3 regions of the Oleiphilus sp. HI0066 genome follow, and region 1 is predicted to be linked to each of the others. Evidence: predicted binding sites of a transcription regulator. Region 1 holds the regulator's gene; each other region holds the start of a gene.
The links. The regulator sigma-54, encoded in region 1, starts transcription at its own class of promoters, with help from an activator protein. The targets are predictions, from matches to a motif close to TGGCACNNNNNTTGCTNT.
Positions count from the first base shown of each region.

Region 1 (6,681 bases):
TTGTTTTTTCTGCTCAAGGCGACGAGCTAAAAGCGTTTTGCACACTCGACGGCCACGGCATTAAGCTCCTCCAACAAAACGGTATTGAAGTTGCCATTATTACGGGCAGGAACTCGCCTCTTGTCGCCCGCAGAGCAAGAGACTTAGGTATCAAGCATTTAGTTCAAGGACGCGAAGACAAAAAGATTGCACTTGATGATATTCGCCAAGAATTGGGACTCGACTGGGAGCAATGCGCCTATATGGGAGATGATTTGCCTGACCTATCTGCCATCAAGCACTGCGGCCTTGGCATCACCGTCCCGAACGCGCATAGCTTTGTGAAAGAACATGCAGACATGTGCACACAAACAAGCGGAGGCCATGGCGCCGTAAGAGAGGCATGCGACTTCATACTATCAGCGCAAGGTTTACTCGACGACATTCATCAATCATTTTTAAAAAAGTGATATGAGCAAAACCTTTAAACGATCAAAATTCTCATTATTGGCGGTCATCTTACTGGTCGGGGTAAGCCTGTTCTACACCAGCGACATTACACAAACTGAGACGCCAGAACTATTCAGCAATGAAAAGAAACCTTTTGCTTTCGCTAACAATACCTACCTACGGGAATTCGGAGAATCAGGCGAACTAGAACTAGAAGTCAAAGCAGATAAGTCTCTCTACTTTAAAGATGATGCCCTGATTACGACAGAATCTCCAACCATTTGGTATACCAATGAGCAAGGCGACAAATTAAGACTTAACGCAGAATCAGGGCAATTTAACGCCGATACTGGAAACCTATATCTAGAGGATCGGGTCAAGCTTTCTCGTACTAGCTCAGAAGGACAAATCACAACAATCCTTACCCAAGACCTGAATATCGATACACGCAATGACTTTATATCTACTGATCGCGAAGTTAGTATTACTCAGGATAAAAGCACGCTTAAATCTATCGGATTAGAAGCATCGCTCAACGATCGAAAAATCGAACTCTCTCAACGCGTTAGAGGTATTTATGACTTGGCGAATTAATAGCCTAGCTCTAGTCACTTTATTTTTACTCACTGCCACGCACAATGCTCACAGCATTGACGTAGATCGAACCCAACCTATTGAAATTGAATCCGACAGTGCCGTGATCGATGATTCACAGGGTTTTTCGACCTATCGCGGCAACGTTATCATTCGCCAGGGTTCGACAACACTCACCGCAGATAACATCAGTGTTTTTGCTCGTGAACGCGCCGTAACACAAATCATTGCGAATGGTACACCCGCGACATTCAAGCAAACAGACGCCAGTAGCAATATTCAAAACACCAGCGGCCAAGCTGAACAAATCACGTATAAAGCAAAAGATGCTGTTTTGATTTTTAACGGCAACGCCACACTCGCCCAGGACACCAATTCGTTTTCCGGAAATCGCATTGAATACGACATCATGGACAAAGCAATTCGCGCCAAAGGGGATCAAGATAGTGGCAAACGAGTGAAGATTCAGTACTTCCCTCAAGCATCTGAGCCTTCAAGTGAAAACTCCGATTCACAAACCAACGACAATCTAGACCAAGCGAATCCTAATGAAGACACTTCAAGCTAAGCATCTTGCTAAAGCCTACAAAAAACGACAAGTTGTTATCGACGTATCGCTTGAAATCAAAACAGGACAAATTGTTGGCTTGCTTGGTCCGAACGGCGCGGGTAAGACTACCTGCTTTTACATGATCGTTGGCCTAGTATCCAAGGATAAGGGCCAAATCCTCATTGATGACAGAGACATTAGCAACATGCCAATGCATGGGCGCGCAAAAGCCGGTATTGGTTACTTACCACAAGAAGCATCAATATTTCGAAAACTTACTGTATATGAAAATATTCTGAGCGTTCTGCAAACGAGAAAAGAATTAAGCAAGGCCGAACAACGCGAAAAAGCCGATCAATTACTAAAAGAATTTCATATAGAACATATTCGCGACAGCCAAGGTATGGCTTTATCCGGGGGCGAGCGCCGTCGCGTCGAGATTGCGAGAGCTCTCGCAATGGAGCCAGATTTCATTCTACTAGATGAACCTTTTGCAGGGGTTGATCCAATTTCAGTAAGCGACATCAAGCAAATAGTGCGACAAGTTCGCGACCGAGATATTGGCGTACTTATCACCGACCACAACGTGAGAGAGACCTTAGACATTTGCGAACAAGCCTATATTGTTGGCAATGGACACATCATTGCATCAGGCTCGTCTGAGCAAGTATTAGAGAACAAAAAGGTGCGCGAGGTTTACCTTGGCGATGAATTTACAATTTAAAACCAAATTCCCTGTGCAATTACCAGTGAAAAAAGGTTTAACTAAGTTCATCAAAAACTCGTTCAAATTCTTCTCGGAAGTTCTTAAAATAGAAGATATGACATTACGTGCTGGACAAGCACATAGAGAATTCGTTCGACAATGACAAAAACACTGAAAAAGTTAGGATGACCGACTGATGGTAATGAAGGCATCCCTACAACTCAAAATGGGGCAAAGTCTTACAATGACGCCCCAGCTGCAGCAGGCTATTAAACTGCTTCAGCTATCGACTCTAGATCTTCAGGCGGAAATCCAAGAAGCATTGGAATCAAACCCAATGCTAGAAATGATTGAAGACAGTCCTGAGACGCCAAATAGCGAGTCAGAGCAAAATTCAAAAAATGAACAATCTAGCGAAGTATCAAATTCAGAAGTCGAGCCATCACGAGATCTTCACGAAAGCGAACGCGATGAATTTAGCGATTCGATACCAACCGATTTACCTGTCGATACTGCATGGGAAGACATCTACCAAACAAGTGGCCCAGCAAGCTCTGGCACAATGCCAGATGAGAACGACAGCGATTTCGAAAGCAGAAATTCAATTAGCGAGTCTCTGAATGATCACCTGCTATGGCAACTTAATCTAACACCATTTTCTGACCGCGATCGTTTAATTGCAGAAACAATTATTGATGCGATTGACATGGAAGGCTATCTACAAAATACCATTGAAGATATTCATCAAGGTCTATTTAACGAAGAAGATGAAGATCCAGTCGAACTAGAAGAAGTTCACGCAGTTCTGAAGCGTGTTCAACATTTTGACCCAGCAGGCGTGGGCGCAAAAGACCTTCAAGAATGTCTAATGCTTCAGTTACGTCAACTAGATCCCGACACTGAGTGGCTACCGCAAGCCAAGCTTGTCGTCAGCCACTATATCAATCTGCTGGGTAGTCGCGATTACGCACAGCTCATCAGAAGAAGTCGTCTTAAAGAAGACGATTTGAAAGAAGTTCTTCGCTTGATCCAATCGCTAAACCCTCGCCCAGGCGAGTCAGTGATTCAAGCGGAACCAGAATACGTTGTTCCCGACGTCGTGGTGAAAAAGGTAAATGGGCGCTGGAAAGTAGAGCTCAATCCAGAAATCGCACCTAAGATTCGCGTAAACAACAGCTACGCTGGCTTTATAAAACGTGCAGATAATAGCAACGACAACAACTTCATGAAGGACCAACTTCAAGAAGCTAAGTGGTTTATAAAAAGCCTCCAAAGCAGAAACGAGACTTTGCTCAAAGTTGCAAGCAAAATTGTTGCACATCAACAAGGCTTTTTAGACTATGGTGAAGAAGCAATGAAACCGCTTATTCTCCATGATATAGCCCAAGCAGTTGATATGCATGAATCCACAATTTCTCGCGTAACAACGCAAAAGTATATGCACACACCGCGTGGCATCTTTGAGCTGAAGTACTTCTTCTCAAGCCATGTTGGGACGACTTCTGGCGGCGAATGCTCATCGACGGCAATACGCGCTATCATTAAAAAATTAATTGCTGCTGAAAATCCTAAGAAACCTCTTAGCGACAGCAAAATTGCAGACCTACTCAAAGATCAAGGCATTAACGTTGCTCGCCGTACTATTGCAAAGTACCGCGAAGCGATGTCAATCCCGCCTTCTAACGAAAGGAAGCGTTTAATGTAAGAAGCTGTATATTCGCAAGACTTGTTAGAAGCATCCGCGGAAATTTCTTCCGCAAAAAACCAACAAGGAGACATTTATGCAAGTAAACATCACCGGTCACCACGTTGAACTAACAGATTCAATGAAAAACTACGTTACTGACAAGCTAGAGAAGCTTGAGCGTCACGTGGACGGTATAACAAATGTGCAGGTCACCCTTTCAGTGGAAAAGCTAAGACAAATTGCGGAAGCCACACTTCACATTAGCGGCGCAGACATTCACGGTACTGCAGAAGACGAAGATATGTATACATCTATCGATAAGCTTATAGACAAGCTTGATCGACAGATACTGAAACACAAAGAAAAACAAGTTGCGCGCTCGCATGGGGCCGTGTAGCTACTCGTAGTATTGGAAGAAAAATGAACGAAGGTTCAATTACTATTAGCTCTATTCTTGTTCCGGGACTGACTCGCGTCAGTTTCCCGGGCACTAGCAAGAAAAAAACACTAGAGCATATCGCAGCTGCAATTTCACAAGAAATCCCCGAGCTGTCTGAAGAAGATTTATTCGAAAATCTAATTGCCCGTGAGAAATTAGGTAGCACTGGAATCGGACAAGGAATTGCCATCCCTCACAGCAGAATGTTGAGATGCTCAAAAGTCATAGGCGCATTATTTACACTTGAACAAGATATCGCGTTTGACGCAATCGACAACCAACCAGTTAATCTACTGTTTGTTCTGATCGTTCCTAAAGAAGCAAGCAGCGAACATTTAGAGTTACTTAGCCAAATAGCGGAAAGATTTAATGACTCTTCTTTTTGCAATAAACTACGTGCTGCATCATCTGATTCTGAGCTTTATACGTTAATGACTGAAAGCTAACTGCCTTACTGTGGAGGCACCATGAAACTCGTAATTATTAGTGGCCGATCGGGCTCAGGTAAGAGTACTGCCCTCCATGTTTTAGAAGACTTAGGCTATTACTGCATCGACAACCTACCTGTCGGTTTGCTCTTAGAGCTTGGCTCACAATCAGCAAGACAAACAGATGAGCGCTTGGCAAAAGTTGCCGTGAGCATTGATGCCCGCAACCTACAAAGCGGCATAGAAAACTTCCCTGCTTTTTATCAAGCCTTTCAAAATCAGAATATCGAAACAGACATTATCTTTCTTGACGCGGATAGCGAAACACTCATAAAGCGCTTTCATGCGACACGAAGAAAACACCCTTTAAGCTCTCCCGACATTTCCTTAAGCGAAGCCATCAACAAAGAGAGCGTTTTATTAGAACCCATTTCCAGGCAGGCTGACCTCAATATAAATACAAGCGACATGTCTTTGTATGAATTGCGTGACCATATCAAACTACGAGTAGCAGGCAGAGCTACACAAGAAATGGCCCTACTATTCCAATCGTTTGGATTCAAACACGGCGTGCCTAGCGATGCAGATTATGTTTTTGACGTTCGATGCCTCCCTAATCCGTACTGGGACCCATCTCTACGCGTATTCACGGGGCTCGACAAACCTGTTGAAGATTTCTTAAGTTCACATTCAGAAGTCGAGGAAATGGAGTCTTCAATTATTACTTTCCTCGACAAGTGGATTGATCAATTCGCCTCAAATAACCGCAGCTATATGACAATTGCCATTGGCTGCACAGGCGGCCAGCATCGTAGCGTTTATTTATGCGAAAAAATCGGAGCATACTTTAAGCAATCTCACAAAAGCGTGTTGATTCGCCACAAAGAACTATCCGCTCCAATGAAAACCCAATAAAATAAATTCTAAGAAAACACTGAGACTTCAAAGGGAATCGAATGCTTCGCGAAACTGTCGAAATTATCAATGATCTTGGACTGCATGCCCGAGCAGCAGCCAAATTCGTGGAATGCACCGGTCATTTTGAAAGCAGTTTTACCATCACAAAAGACGATAGAGAAGTTGACGGAAAAAGCATCATGTCTGTCATGATGCTTGCAGCCAGCAAGGGCACCCAGATAACGATTACTGTTGATGGCGCGGATGAAGAGCAAGCCATGAATGCCTTGAAAACATTGATCAATAATCGGTTTGATGAAGAAAGTTAACTCTAATTCGTTATAACTTATCCTATTAAGCCATTGTTTTCTTAAGAAATTAATCAACCGATCTGCACGCCATACGCTATACTCATAGCTTAAACAAACTTTCGGCGTTCCCATGGCAAGCTACTCTAACAATCAGACACCAGAGCAACACTGGCGCTCCATTTCGGATGCCATTGAAGCCGGCTCTCTGAAGCAAGTAGCTCGCATTATTAATAAGAGCTTATCGACGAGCGATGTCGCTCACCTCATCGAGTCTTCTCCACCTAAACAGCGTAATATTATTTGGCAGCTCGTCGATGATGATTATCGCGGAGAGGTTCTTCAAGACCTAAGCGAAGACGTCCAAGCCTATTTCTTGAGCAAGTTAAATGCGCAAGAACTTATCGACGCCACCGAAGATCTCGATACAGATGACCTAGCAGACATACTGCAGAACCTACCTGAAGCTGTCATTGGCGAAGTCCTAGACTCCATGGACAGCCAAGACCGGGAACGTGTCGAGGAAGTCCTCGCCTACGAGGAAGATACTGCCGGTGGCCTGATGAACACCGACACGGTAACTATCCGTGCGGACATCACAATGGACGTTGTTCTGCGCTACTTGCGAAGACACCGAAGCCTA
Region 1 covers NZ_LWFH01001211.1:16,059-22,739, reverse strand. The annotation lists gene A3738_RS16690 (HAD family hydrolase) at 1-449, shown strand, start outside; gene lptC (LPS export ABC transporter periplasmic protein LptC) at 451-1,023, shown strand; gene lptA (lipopolysaccharide transport periplasmic protein LptA) at 1,007-1,591, shown strand; gene lptB (LPS export ABC transporter ATP-binding protein) at 1,572-2,297, shown strand; gene A3738_RS16670 (RNA polymerase factor sigma-54) at 2,482-3,984, shown strand; gene hpf (ribosome hibernation-promoting factor, HPF/YfiA family) at 4,061-4,363, shown strand; gene ptsN (PTS IIA-like nitrogen regulatory protein PtsN) at 4,387-4,851, shown strand; gene rapZ (RNase adapter RapZ) at 4,873-5,748, shown strand; gene A3738_RS16650 (HPr family phosphocarrier protein) at 5,790-6,059, shown strand; gene mgtE (magnesium transporter) at 6,172-6,681, shown strand, end outside.

Region 2 (6,681 bases), on a different contig from region 1:
GTCTTCGAAACGACGCCGCCATTAAGTAAGGCGCCAGAGTTAGATGGATATGATACCGCGCTAACGTACGACGGTGCTATCGAGCTGACTGTCGAGCAGGGAAGAGACTTAGGGACGTTTTTTGATGCCGTCAAAGATGAAGACTGGAAGGTATTGGGTATTCGCAATAAAAGTAACCGTTTGGAAGAGTTGTTTTTATCTTTGGTTAGCTCTAGCCAAGACTTAAATTCGAAGGAGCAAACCAAATGAACGCACATCAAATCTGGATTGCTTTTACGACCATCGTAGTAAAAGAGATTCGTCGATTTACACGAATCTGGGCGCAAACGATGCTTCCACCTGCGATTACCATGGCTTTGTATTTTGTCATTTTTGGCAATCTTATCGGGCCTCGTATCGGAGAAATGGGCGGCTATGACTATATGAGTTTTATTGTCCCAGGCTTGATTATGATGTCGGTGATTACTAACTCTTATGCAAACGTGGTGTCGTCTTTCTTTAGTTTGAAGTTCCAGCGCAGTATTGAGGAAATACTCGTTTCACCTGTTCCAAACTGGGTTGTGCTGAGCGGTTACGTTGCCGGAGGTGTTGCGCGTGGTGTTGGGGTAGGGATTATCGTTACCTTACTCTCTTTATTCTTTACCGATTTAGTTGTTCACAACGTACTGGTGACGGCCAGTATGGTGATAATGACTGCGATTGTATTTTCGCTTGGCGGATTTATTAATGCAGTATTCGCGACGAAATTTGATGACATCTCTATCGTCCCTACTTTTGTATTAACGCCGCTCACCTACCTCGGTGGTGTGTTCTATAGTATTTCGCTTCTGCCAGAGTTTTGGCAGAACGTATCTCAAGCGAACCCGATTTTATATATGGTGAATGCTTTTCGTTACGGAATATTGGGTGTGAGTGATATCGATATTCGATTCGCGTTTGGGATGGTTATTGTTTTTATTGTTCTATTATTTTCGACGGCTTTGTTTTTACTTTCTAAAGGCAAGGGCATTCGCAGCTAGACTGCGATTCTTCGTGGTAACTGCTTTATAGCAATACGAGCGCGACGGAAAATTATTTGAGGTATGTATGGCGATTGTTGAGAACAGCCAGTTAGGTAAAGAAACGAATTATTTAGATCGATACGCACCCGAGGTGCTATTCCCAATTGCACGGAGTGAAACTCGCGCGAGTTTAGGGATCGAAGACACGGATTTACCATTTGCTGGTGAAGATGTTTGGACGAGTTTTGAGGTGTCTTGGCTAAACACTAATGGTAAGCCAGAAGTCGCCATTGGGGTTTTTAGTATTCCTTGTCAGTCGAAGAATATCATCGAGTCTAAGTCGTTTAAGTTGTATCTCAATTCATTTAATCAAGAGAAGATAAAAAGTAAAGACGCATTGATTGAAACTCTAGAGCAGGACTTGAGTACAGCAGCAGGTGCTGCAGTAACGGTTCAGTTACACGACCTTGTTGATATTCAAGCGGTAAACCTACCAGCTGGTGAAAGCGTTGATCATCTGGATGCCAAAGATTTTGTGTACGAGCCAAACGCAGATCTGCTTCAAGCTGATAGCGATGAGCTTGTTGAAGAAACCTTATATTCAGATTTGTTACGATCGAATTGTCCGGTAACGGGTCAACCAGATTGGGGGACTGTGGTTGTTTCCTACAAAGGGCCTAAGATTGATCGTGAAAGTTTGCTACGCTACGTGGTATCTTTCCGCAATTGTCAGGACTTTCACGAACATTGCTGTGAGCAAATATTTACTGATATTTTGGCGAAGTGTGGATGTACATCTTTGAGTGTAATGGCTCGTTATACGCGCCGCGGGGGCTTAGATATCAACCCTTATCGAGCAACCGAAGACCGTGTTTCTGTCTGTCCTCAAACGCGATATGTTAGGCAGTAGTTCTTAAAAGAGAACTATTTGATTTAATCGCGGTCCTTGAGTTTTTCCGCGGCGCGCTCAAGGGCCCGAACAACTAAGTCTTTCTCTTCAGTTGTGACTTTTTCGGTGTCTAAGTACAGCGCAAAGCCGCCTGTTTCATGTTCGATAAAACTCTGGCCAGCGCCAATATCTCTGCGGAAATCGACGATCTGATAAATTGGCACAGGGCGAGAGAATCCTTTTACAGTGATCTCGCCTTTATCTCTACACATTACCTTATCTTTGACTAACGAGAAGGTCTCGTAAGAGATCAGTATTTCTCCAGGCTCCGCTAAGCTCTCAAGACGAGACGCAAGATTTACCTCTTTTCCGATGATCGTATAATCCATGCGATTCTCGGCGCCGAAGTTACCTACCGTGCTGTATCCAGTACTGATGCCGATACGAATTTGTAGAGGTGTTTTGATCCCTTGGCTTTGCCATTTTTGGCGGAGAATCTTCATGTGCTTACGCATCTCGATCGCCATGGCTACACAGGCAAGCGTATCTTCTTTTGGTCCGCGGCTTGTCGGGTCGCCAAAGAAGATCATGATCGAATCGCCGACAAACTTATCAATAGTGCCGCCATACTTTAATGCGATTTGAGACATCTCATTAAAGTAGTTATTCAGAAGCTCAGTGAGGCTCTCTGGCTCCATTTCCTCAGCAAGTTCGGTAAAGCCCTTAATGTCTGAGAAGAAGATCGTTAATTTCTTACGTTGTGTTTCAAGACGAACGTCACGTTCACCGGTAAAGATAGATTGCCATACTTGTGGTGAAAGATACTTCGCAAGCTTATGCGATAGTGAGATCGACTGTTCTCGTTGATGCTGAATCTGTGACTTCGCTTTTACCAAGGCCTTCGCTTGTTGGTGTGTGTAATATGCGGTAACAGCAACATAGACACCTGCCCCAATACCAGCCACAAGAGTCACCAATACCGGCTCATTTATATTGAAGTTAAATCCGAAAATTAAGCCGCTTAATCCTAATGATATAGATGCCGTGATGCAGCCGAGTACTAATAGCTTCATACCTCCTACAACAATGAAGCTAAACGCACCCATAATGATCGAGAATAAAGAAGCAGTGAGGCTGAATTCGATGAGAACAATCGTACACCCAACAATAACACCGTCTATAAGTAAGGTTACTTCACGAGCGGTTGGATTATCAGCAAGTTTGAAATGACGTACGAAGAAATATAAAAGGTGGGGCCAAAGCATGGCGAAAGGCACAAACCAAATTAGGTTCTTATCAAAATGACCTAATAAAATGCCCGTAATAAAGGTGAGAGTAGACGTTAGGTAAGCAAGTACGCGCCCATTATAGGCCGGCATGACTGACGGCGGCGCATCATAATTAATTATACTTGGTTCACTTGCCATAGTTTACTGCCCAAACGAATAAAAGAGGTGTTCGTAAAACTGGGTATTTCCTTTCTTCGCAATCTATTTAGGCAAGCGCGCTTATTCTGTATTATTGCTGCTTGAGTCTTGCCTAGCCTTAATTTTGGTGGCTTAGGTTAGCACCTCCTTTTTTTATTAACAAATGTTCTCTGTGTAAAGCGATTCATCATGAGCTATGAAAACAGCATCCTAAACTTCTTGCATCAGCGCGTGTCTTTTCCACGATTAGTTTCACCTGCACCTGAAGGTGAACAATTAAAAGGTATTTTGAAAAGTGCACTACGTGCGCCTGACCACAAGGTACTTCGCCCAGGGCGATATTTGATTGTGGAAAGTGATGCGCGAACCAAGCTAGGTGAGCTATTTGCGCAGGCTGCAGTTGCGGCCAATCCAGATTGTGGTGAAGCGAAGATCGAAAAGTGTAAAAAAATGCCGTTTCGCGCACCGATGATTTTAGTGGCCGTTTCGAAGAATATCGATCATCCCAAAGTGCCTTATTTTGAACAGGAGCAATGTGTTGCTGCCGGGTTGTCCTACATCCTTTTGGCTTTACAAGCAGAAGGGTTTGGAGGGATGTGGCGAACGGGCGATATGGCAGTCGACTCTGTTGTGAAGCGTGGTTTAGGAATTTCTGAGCACGAAAGTCTCGTCGGCTTTTTATATATAGGAACGCCTGAAGGAGACGCAAAGCGTATTGTAGACCCCGTTTTAGAGGATAGTTTTTCTTTTTGGACTGGCCAATAACGCTCGCGTCGCATGACGGATAAGCCTTGCCGCGGGCAATAAAAGCGGCAATTTATAAGTTATTGAAAAATAAGAAAAAATAATTGGCACTTCTCTTGCTTTTTAACCTCTTAGATTAACTAGGATGAGTTAAATGGCGATTTCATTTCAAAATGCATTAGGTGTTCACCCGCAAGCTGTAGAGCTTCGAGTGCAGCGTGCTGAGTTGATGGCAAACAACTTAGCAAATGCAGATACGCCCGGATTCAAAGCGCGCGACATTGACTTCAAAGCGGCGATGGCTGAACAGCAAAGCATGCTTGATGGGCAGTTAGCGATGAGCGCTACGCAAGGCGGTCACATTGCTCCGAACCAAGGTCAATCCGGAGCGGAAGTTCTTTACCGAACGCCAACTCAGCCATCCGTAGACGGGAACACAGTAGATACGCAGCAAGAGCTTGCTGAATTTACCAAGAATGTTCTCGACTATCAGGCGAGCTTTCAGTTCTTGAATGGAAAGTTTAAATCCCTAAGCAAAGCAATAAAGGGTGAATAAGCATGTCTTTAAATTCCATTTTTAATATTGCCGGTTCTGGCATGTCGGCACAGTCGGTACGTTTAAATACAACCGCTAGTAACATCGCGAATGCAGATAGTGCAGCGAGCAGTACTGGCGAAGTGTATCGAGCGCGAAAGCCTGTATTTGCAGCGATTCAAGAAAGCGCTATGACAGGTGCAATGCCGAGTATGACAGATGCGGGTTCTCAAGGTGTTCAGATTAAAGGTATTGTCGAGAGTGATGCAGCGTTGGATATGCGTTATCAGCCGGATCACCCTTTGGCGGATGAGCAGGGCTACGTCATATATCCCAATGTGAATGTTGTAGAGGAAATGGCTGACATGATGTCCGCCTCGCGCAGTTTTCAAACAAATGTCGATGTCATGGAGGCAGCCAAAACCATGATGCAACGAATTTTAACTTTAGGCCAATAGGCGAGATAGACGATGACAAGTATTAATACCTCCGGTGTTGCTGATCCTCTAGCGCAGTATCGCTTAGAAAATAACGGCGAAGCGGCAAAGAAAGGTGACTTGGGTAAAAACGAGTTTTTGGATCTGATGATCGCTCAGCTCGAGAATCAAAACCCTCTTGAGCCTCAAGATAACGGTGCCTTTATCTCGCAGCTAGCTGAATTTAGTGCGCTAGAAGAAATGCAACAAATTAACAACACGGTGAATAACTTCACCAATAAGTTCCAGTCTACACAAGCATTGCAAGCGTCTGCCATGGTTGGGCGCTCTGTGTTGGTGCCAGGCGCTGAGGCTCCACTTTCGGCAAGTGGAACGATTAGCGGCATTGCAGACATTCCGTCTGGAACTAGCAATCTTTCTATCTCTATTTTGAATGGTTCAGGTGAGCTCGTGCGGCGTGTTGACCTTGGGCAACAATTTGCCGGTTCAGTGCCGTTTGAATGGGATGGTTTGAATGAGCAGGGTGATCAGATGCCTGCAGACAAATACACAATAAAAGCAGAAATAAAAACAAGCGCGGGCGCTGAGCAGGTCGATACCTTGTTTGCTTCGCAAGTGAATAGTGTATCAATCGCTCAAAGCGGCGAAGTGACACTTAACTTGGCTGGCTTAGGTGGCGTTCCGTTAGAGAACGTGCGCGAAATTAATTAATTAATCAGTAGAGGTTCAATATGACATTCAATGTAGCACTCAGTGGATTAAAAGTATCCGCAACAGACCTCGAGGTCACTGGTAATAATATTGCGAATGCAAGTACGGTTGGTTTCAAGCGTTCACGTGCTGAATTTGGTGATGCCTATTCAAATAGCTTTTTTGGCGGTGGGGTAACCGACGTTGGTGATGGTGTGCAGGTGCAGGCTATTCGTCAGATCCACAGCCAAGGTAATGTTGAGTTCACTGATAACGGCCTTGATATGGCGATTACCGGTAACGGTTACTTCATCGTCAATGATAACGATGAAGTGAAATATACGCGTGCAGGGCAATTTGGTGTGAACCGAGAAGGCTTCCTTGTTAATAATACTGGAATGCAAGTTCAAGGTTTTCAGGCTGATGACGAAGGCAATGTGTCTGGTGTGCTTGGTGATCTGGAAGTAGAAACAAATGACTTGGCGCCACGTCAAACAACCTCTGTTAATACTTTGTTGAACCTCGATTCTTCTGAATCAGTTTTAGCGGTTTCAGGTACAACTGTAGTTGCTGATGGTACGGAAGTTGGTATTGCGCAAGCTGGTGCCAACAACAACTACTCAGCTCAGACCGTTACAATCACCTATGATGACGGTAACCCTGCTACGCCGACTACAACAGAGAACGTAACCACTGTCGCTAACGAAAGTGCGCGAGCTGTCGCTGATCGTTTCAGTGCGGTTGATGGTGTAAATGCAACGGCAAGAACAACTGTGACGGTACCAGTGGCGAGCTGGGCTAACACTTCTGATTCAATGACGATTACTGTCAATGGAGTGACGTTTCAGCCATCTTCAGCTGCAACCCAAACCAATGCCGAGCAATTGGCGGACATTGGTCAGCAAATTAACTCGTCTGCATTAGTCGGTACTACTGCTGTTATCAATGGCGCAGGTGA
Region 2 covers NZ_LWFH01001356.1:29,896-36,576, reverse strand. The annotation lists gene A3738_RS20530 (ABC transporter ATP-binding protein) at 1-249, shown strand, start outside; gene A3738_RS20525 (ABC transporter permease) at 246-1,019, shown strand; gene queF (NADPH-dependent 7-cyano-7-deazaguanine reductase QueF) at 1,087-1,911, shown strand; gene A3738_RS20515 (adenylate/guanylate cyclase domain-containing protein) at 1,935-3,317, opposite strand; gene A3738_RS20510 (nitroreductase family protein) at 3,507-4,082, shown strand; gene flgB (flagellar basal body rod protein FlgB) at 4,216-4,617, shown strand; gene flgC (flagellar basal body rod protein FlgC) at 4,620-5,054, shown strand; gene A3738_RS20495 (flagellar hook assembly protein FlgD) at 5,067-5,744, shown strand; gene A3738_RS20490 (flagellar hook protein FlgE) at 5,765-6,681, shown strand, end outside.
Region 2: the regulator sigma-54 is predicted to act here: its motif matches at 4,167-4,184, upstream of flgB (flagellar basal body rod protein FlgB).

Region 3 (6,681 bases), on a different contig from region 1:
GCAGATATTGACCTGGTTCAAGTTTGAAGCAATCTTCATAGATTGATAAAGGCGCAGGAACGCAGTTGTGTTGAAGGTATACTCCAAGTGCTTCGCGGTTAAGTTTTGCGTTAAATGATGGGTTTGCTTTGAGCGCTTTAAGCTCTGAACTAAAGAAAAACTTATGCCCTTGTTTACTGAAATAGAGGGGCTTTTCTCCCATTCTGTCTCTAACGAGATATGCTTGATTTGTTGATTTATTGTACGCGCAAAACGCATACATGCCCTCTAGCTTATCGAGCGTATTTTGTAAGCCCCAATGTTCAAGGGCATATAACAATACTTCTGTGTCGCTATGGCCGTTGAATGATTGGCCGAGCTTTTCTAGCTCTTTTTTTATAACCCGAAAGTTATAGATCTCACCATTGAATACCAATACAAAGTGTTGGCTTTCCATTGGTTGTTGACCTGTCTCGCTTAAATCAACAATGGCAAGGCGACGGTGAGCAAGTGCCACAGAGTTCTGAGTGTTCACCCAGAAACCTTCGGCATCAGGGCCTCGATGCTCAATGACATCTGCCATCAGCTTAAGATGTGTATAAGATGCCTCAGTGTGTTCAGTTTTATTAGCTTGTACGAAAAAGCCAGTGATGCCGCACATTTTATGAACCTTTTACTTCTATGAGTGGTGTATTCAATTCAGTGAGGGCGTTAATCATTGAGGGCTCGGTCGCAGCGCAGTCTTTTGCATTGGTGATTGCGAGTTGCGCTTCAAAATAATTGGTTCCCGTCAGTATTGCGGGGATTTGCAATAGCTTCGCTTTTTTATACGAGAGCGCTTCTTGTTGACCCACTTGATAACGATATGCAAGACATACTCGGTAACCTCGTAACTTGTGCTTAAGGCCAACATACTGAAATTGTTGCGTATCTGCGGTAATAATGTTTCGAGATTCGACTAGCCAGTCAGTGTGAGAAAATGGCGATGGCCAATAGGGTACAAGGTTTTCGGTGCTCTCTTCTTTCCAGTTAAGTACTCTATAAAGCTGGATGTTTTGCACGTAATTGTTTGCTTTCTTCTGCAGCAAGATTTTTGCGTTTGGAAGTTTCGGTATGTTTGTATCTGGTTTTGCTGGTGTATAGCTTAATTGAGAGCTTGAAATAATATTGGGTACTTTTATTGCGCTATTTAGAGCGAAGCTTAAAACAGGTGTTAGCATTAAAAGGGCGAATGTAAGCGCTATTTTTTTGATAGAAAGTGCTTGTTTACTAGGCTCCTTTTGCTCTGGGAATAGTTCAAACCGACGAGCGATAAAAAATAGAGGCGCTAACACTATACAGAAGATAATCCAGCCAAAGGTTTCATGATCGGCGACCAAGCTGCTTTCCATGTTTGTTTCATAAGCAATAAGTATCAACAAGAAAATTCGGAGCCAGTTGGAGAATAGACTAAGTGCAATTGCGGTTGCTAATAGCTTGGTGCTTAGAGCCCTATTAGGTTTTGAATCAAGAATTACGTATACGGCGAGTGCGCATGCAATTGTAAAGTAACGCAGTCCTGAACACCCGTCGGCAATCACTAGAGCACCATAGGGAAGTGTGATGGTATTTGCTTCGATAAGAGCGGTAATGTCGATGAGATCGACTAGCCAAGTCACAGTTAAGCTACTTAAGTCGACAAGGGCTTGATTGAGGTAGTCCCAAATCGGTATAGCAAAGTAAACGAATGCGATGGAGGGGAGGAGTTTTAAACCGATATGTAGCCCTAAATAACTGGCAGTGGCGAACCATAAAATAATTGGGATTAAAACTTGCTCGAGGATGTTTATATTAGCGCTAGATATGACGAGCCAAGCAAGGCTTGATAATGCCAAACCGATATAAGTTAGGTAGTTTGATAGAGAGCCGTTCTTAATGTTTTGGGTTTCGATTCTATGCAGAGTTCTTGCGCTGAGATGAATGCTCATGGCGATCACTAAAAGCCCATGAGATAAAGATTCATCGAATTTAAGCCAGCGATCTAAAAGTACTTCTGTTGTTGGGTAAAAAACAAAAAATACAGCTAAAAATAGACTGCTTAGTTGCAGGTAGGTATGAGTGAGTGTTGGCAAAATCCATCCAGCCATGTAATACGCGTGTTTATTCATGGTAGCTGAATGGTAAGGGGTTGCAATACCTCATTGTTTTAAATGAAAAAAGGACACCGTTTGGTGTCCTTTTTAGTGCTCAATCGTCATGCCGGACTTGATCCGGTATCAGAGTGATGTGGCTTATTAAGCTTTACGGCGGCGCGCGAAACCTAAACCAGCAAGGCCTAAGCCCATAAGAGCAAGAGTGCCTGGCTCTGGAACGTGGTGACCAACAGTGATGTCGTCGATGCCCCAACCGTCAGAGTAGTTGTATGAGTTACAACCGTTTGGATCGTCACACTTATCAAAGTAAAGAGACGCGCCTGTGATAGCCATGTCGCTGATGATAGTTGTGTAGAACAATGAACCGCTCGGGAATGAAGTATTTACTTGGTATTCTTCAGTAGAACCGTCTTCATAAGTAAGCTTGATGCGGCCGCCTTGGTCGTTGATGTCTGCCAAGTAGAAGCCGATCGCATTGTATGAATCGTCTGCATCGATGTTCCAAACAACGTTTGTTGCGTCGTTGCTATCTAACCAGAAGTCAGTTGCATCGCTCGCTAGAACTTCACGACCATATTCGCCAGTACGAGAGCTTTCGATTTTAAGGTTACCGTTGTTAGTGTTTGAGCCTGCTTGACCCGCACCTGTTAGTGTAAAATCGCCAACCGCAGTGCTTAGTGTTGTTGCTGAGTCAATCCACTTTTCGTGCTGGCTGCCGGTGAATACTGCGTTGCTAGTATCCCAGCCGTCGAAGCTTTCAGTGTCTGACGCAACTAATGTGCCTAAGAATGCTGATTCAACACCAGAAAGGTAAGCAGCATCACCAGCTGAAACGCTGATGATTGCAGCTGACTGAGCCGAAGCTGCAGCAACTGTAAGTGCCAAACCTGTCATTACGCTTTTTAGTTTCATTGTAATGCTCCATTTATCTTTATAAGCGTGATAATTGTTGAAGTGGCAACCGGCTGTCTGTTTCATCCTTAGTAACAGACCCTTGGCTTTCCGTCCCAATCTCGCAATTGGTTTGGCGTACTTCGTTGTTTTTACCAGATGATTTTCTGATGGCATGAAAATTTGCAATTAATACGCCAAAAACATTAAAGGCTCGTTAAGTTAGTAGGGTAGAGATTTAGAGGGAATCGAAGTTGAGTAAATGTGTAAAAAACACTGACGCTTAAATGTGAACCTGTGAAACAGTTCCGTGATGAGGTAAGAGGAATGAAAAGTTTCCGTTAGTCTTACTTATAAGTGTAATATTGCGGTCATATTCTAGCTCGCAATTTAGAGCTTGGTTTTGGTAACGATTTTTAGTCAAAAACTCACTAAAACTAAGCATGCAGGATAAGCAGGGAAGGCGCGAGCAAAGCGTTAATGACAAAGGGTAAATAATGAAAGTATCAATATTTGGGACAGGGTATGTCGGGCTAGTGACCGGCGCGTGTTTGGCTGACATGGGGCACGATGTTATTTGTGTTGATGTCGATGAGAGTAAGGTTGAAAAGCTCAATAACGGCGTTATTCCAATTTACGAACCTGGTCTTGAAAGCATTGTTAAGAATAATTTTGCTGCGGGTAACTTGAAGTTTACGACAAAAGCGGAAGAGGCCATTGCGTTTGCTAAGTTGCAGTTCATCGCGGTTGGTACTCCTCCCGATGAAGACGGTTCTGCAGATCTGCAGTATGTATTGGCGGTGGCTGAAACGATTGCGACCCATATGCAAGACGAAAAAATCGTGATCGATAAGTCTACAGTACCCGTCGGTACGGGCGATAAAGTGCGTGCGAAAATTGAGGGTGTGCTCGCGGAGCGCGGCGTAGAGATTGATTTTGATGTGGTTTCTAACCCAGAGTTCCTGAAAGAAGGTGCTGCTGTAGGCGATTTCATGAAGCCGGACCGAATTGTCATTGGTTGCTCGAAAGAGTCGTCTGAAGCACCAATGCGTGAGTTGTACGCGCCGTTTAATCGTAACCATGACAAGATTCTGTTCATGGATGTTCGATCTGCTGAGCTCACGAAGTATGCGGCTAACGCAATGCTGGCAACCAAGATTAGCTTTATGAATGAAATGGCAAATTTGGCTGAACGACTTGATGCAGATATTGAAAGCGTGCGTTTAGGGATCGGCTCTGATCCGCGCATTGGCTTTCAGTTTATTTATCCTGGCGCCGGCTATGGTGGTTCATGTTTCCCTAAAGACGTGCAGGCTTTAACACGTATCGCACGAGATGCTGGATATGAATCAGAGCTTGTGCAGTCTGTAGAGAATGTGAATAACCGCCAGAAGCATCGTTTGTTTGAAAAACTCAGTGCTCATTTTAATGGTGAGCTAGCAGGTAAAACGATTGCAGTTTGGGGCTTGGCCTTTAAACCAGAAACGGATGACATGCGTGAAGCGCCATCGCGTTGTCTGATGGAAGCATTATGGAATGCAGGTGCCAAAGTCGTGGCCTACGACCCCGAAGCTCAGGAAGAATGTTCACGTATTTACGGTGAGCGTGCAGATCTTACTTTGGTCACGAATAAAGATGCGGCTCTTGAAGGTGCAGATGCCTTGGTGATTTGTACAGAGTGGAAGGCTTTCCGAGCCATGGATTATGAAGCTGTTGTGCAAAAGTTAGCGAATCCTTTGATCGTAGATGGACGAAATCTGTACGATCCTGCTATCGTTAAAAATTATGGCATTACATATTACTCAATCGGCCGAGCATAAAGTCTGATGAGTACCAAAGGTATCTGTTGATCAACGCGTCGAATAGATACCTTTTTTGCGTGTAGATATTCATTGAATGAAGAATAAGGTTGATCATGGAAAGCAAAGGAAGTATTCGACGTCAGGTAAGTAAATTAAAGCTTGTTACCGCAGTGTCTGCCGCGCTCTTTTTGGGAGCTTGTGGCGGCGATGATACGGATACCGAGTTTCAGAATCACTTAGACAGAGCGAAAGCGTATCAGTCTCAGGGGCAATACAAGGCAGCGATGATTGAGTATCGCAACGCTGCGAAGAAGTCTGGTGGTAAGCCTGAAGTGATGATCGAATTTGCTGATGCAATGAATGAGGTCGGTAACCATCAAAATGCCCGAAGTTACCTCGAGGCAATTGCTGGCGAGACTTCAGAGTCTTATTTATTGGAGCTTTCCGAAACCTATATTGCGTTGGGTAAATTCCAATCTGCCTCTTCTACCTTAGAGCAACTTAAAGAGCCAACGCGTGAAAAGATGTTGCTTGAGGCTGACTTACTCTCTAAGAAAGGTGATTTCGACGCAGCTCGCGTTATTTATCAAAAGCTCTTAACTAATAATCCTCAAGATGGCAGAGCGAATGTCGGTATGGCAACGCTTAATGCCTTAGAAGGTCAAATGCCTGCAGCGCTCGTGTTAGTAGAAAAAGTCAGTGCTGACGACGAAGCGTTCCCGAAAGCACAATTGCTGAAAGCTGGTATCGAGATTTCTGAAAATCAGTTAGAGAATGCTGAATCAACCTTAAGTGAATTGCTGTCTGTTTTGCCGACCAGCGACCAAATGCTCCCTGATCGTGTACTCACGCTTGAGCGTTTGTCTTATGTGCTTACAAGACAAGGTCGCGCGAACGAAGCCTACATTTATACAAAGCTTCTCTCTGAAGCATTTCCAGGCGCAACCGAAGCAAATGATACTTTCCAAGAAGCCTTGGCCGATTTTCAAGAGAATCGTTTAGATCAAGCTAAAGAGAAGCTTGAGAAGTTAGTAGAGCAGTATCCTGGTCATACTCGTTCACGTCAGGTGCTGGGTATTATCAGTTACATGCAGGGCGATACCGAAGCCGCAGCGCGTTACTTAGATGATGTGGTTGATCCAGAGACGGCAAGCCCGCTGGCGACCCAAGTATATATGGCAACCAATCTTAAACTGAACGAGCCTCGGCGTGTTCTAGACGCATTAGAACCAACTATCGAACAGCAAACCTCGGTTGAATTACTAGCTTTGTATGGCTTGGCAGCGGTTTCAGATAAGCAATATGAAAAAGGCGAAGCAGCGCTTAAGAAAGCTGCATCGATCGATCCAAAAAATGTACGCTTGCAGTTGGCATTGGCGAGTTTTTATCGCTCTGCACCGCAAGTGGATCGAGCTCAAGAATTACCTTATTTGCAACGAGCGTTTGAGCTAGCACCTACTCAGCAACAAGTTTTGATTGATATCGCCTCGTATTACACGCGATCAGGTGATCAAGCCACAGCGAAAGCGTTGCTTTTAGATAATGCTAGGGCGCAATCTTCGAACTATACAGCGAACTTTATTGCCGGACAGTATTTGGCGACCTTAGGCGAAGTTGATGGTTCAAATGACTATTTACAGAAAGCACTTCCTTTAGCAGAAAGCACTTCTAACCAAGCTATTGTCCAGGGTGCGCTAGGGCGAAATGCCTTGCTTCAAAATAACAATCAGGAAGCTAAAAATCGTTTCAGTAAAATGCTCGAGTTGTCGCCCAATAGTATGGGGGCATATGCAGGAATTTATGAAGCGTCAACGCGTTTGAATGGGCGTGATGCGGCTGTGAAATCGCTTGAAGAATTAGCAGTGACAAACAAATCA
Region 3 covers NZ_LWFH01001345.1:3,692-10,372, reverse strand. The annotation lists gene asnB (asparagine synthase (glutamine-hydrolyzing)) at 1-640, opposite strand, end outside; gene A3738_RS20235 (archaeosortase/exosortase family protein) at 642-2,105, opposite strand; gene A3738_RS31310 (PEP-CTERM sorting domain-containing protein) at 2,253-3,023, opposite strand; cyclic di-GMP riboswitch class I at 3,065-3,150, opposite strand; gene A3738_RS20225 (UDP-glucose/GDP-mannose dehydrogenase family protein) at 3,500-4,822, shown strand; gene A3738_RS20220 (tetratricopeptide repeat protein) at 4,918-6,681, shown strand, end outside.
Region 3: the regulator sigma-54 is predicted to act here: its motif matches at 3,185-3,202, upstream of A3738_RS31310 (PEP-CTERM sorting domain-containing protein).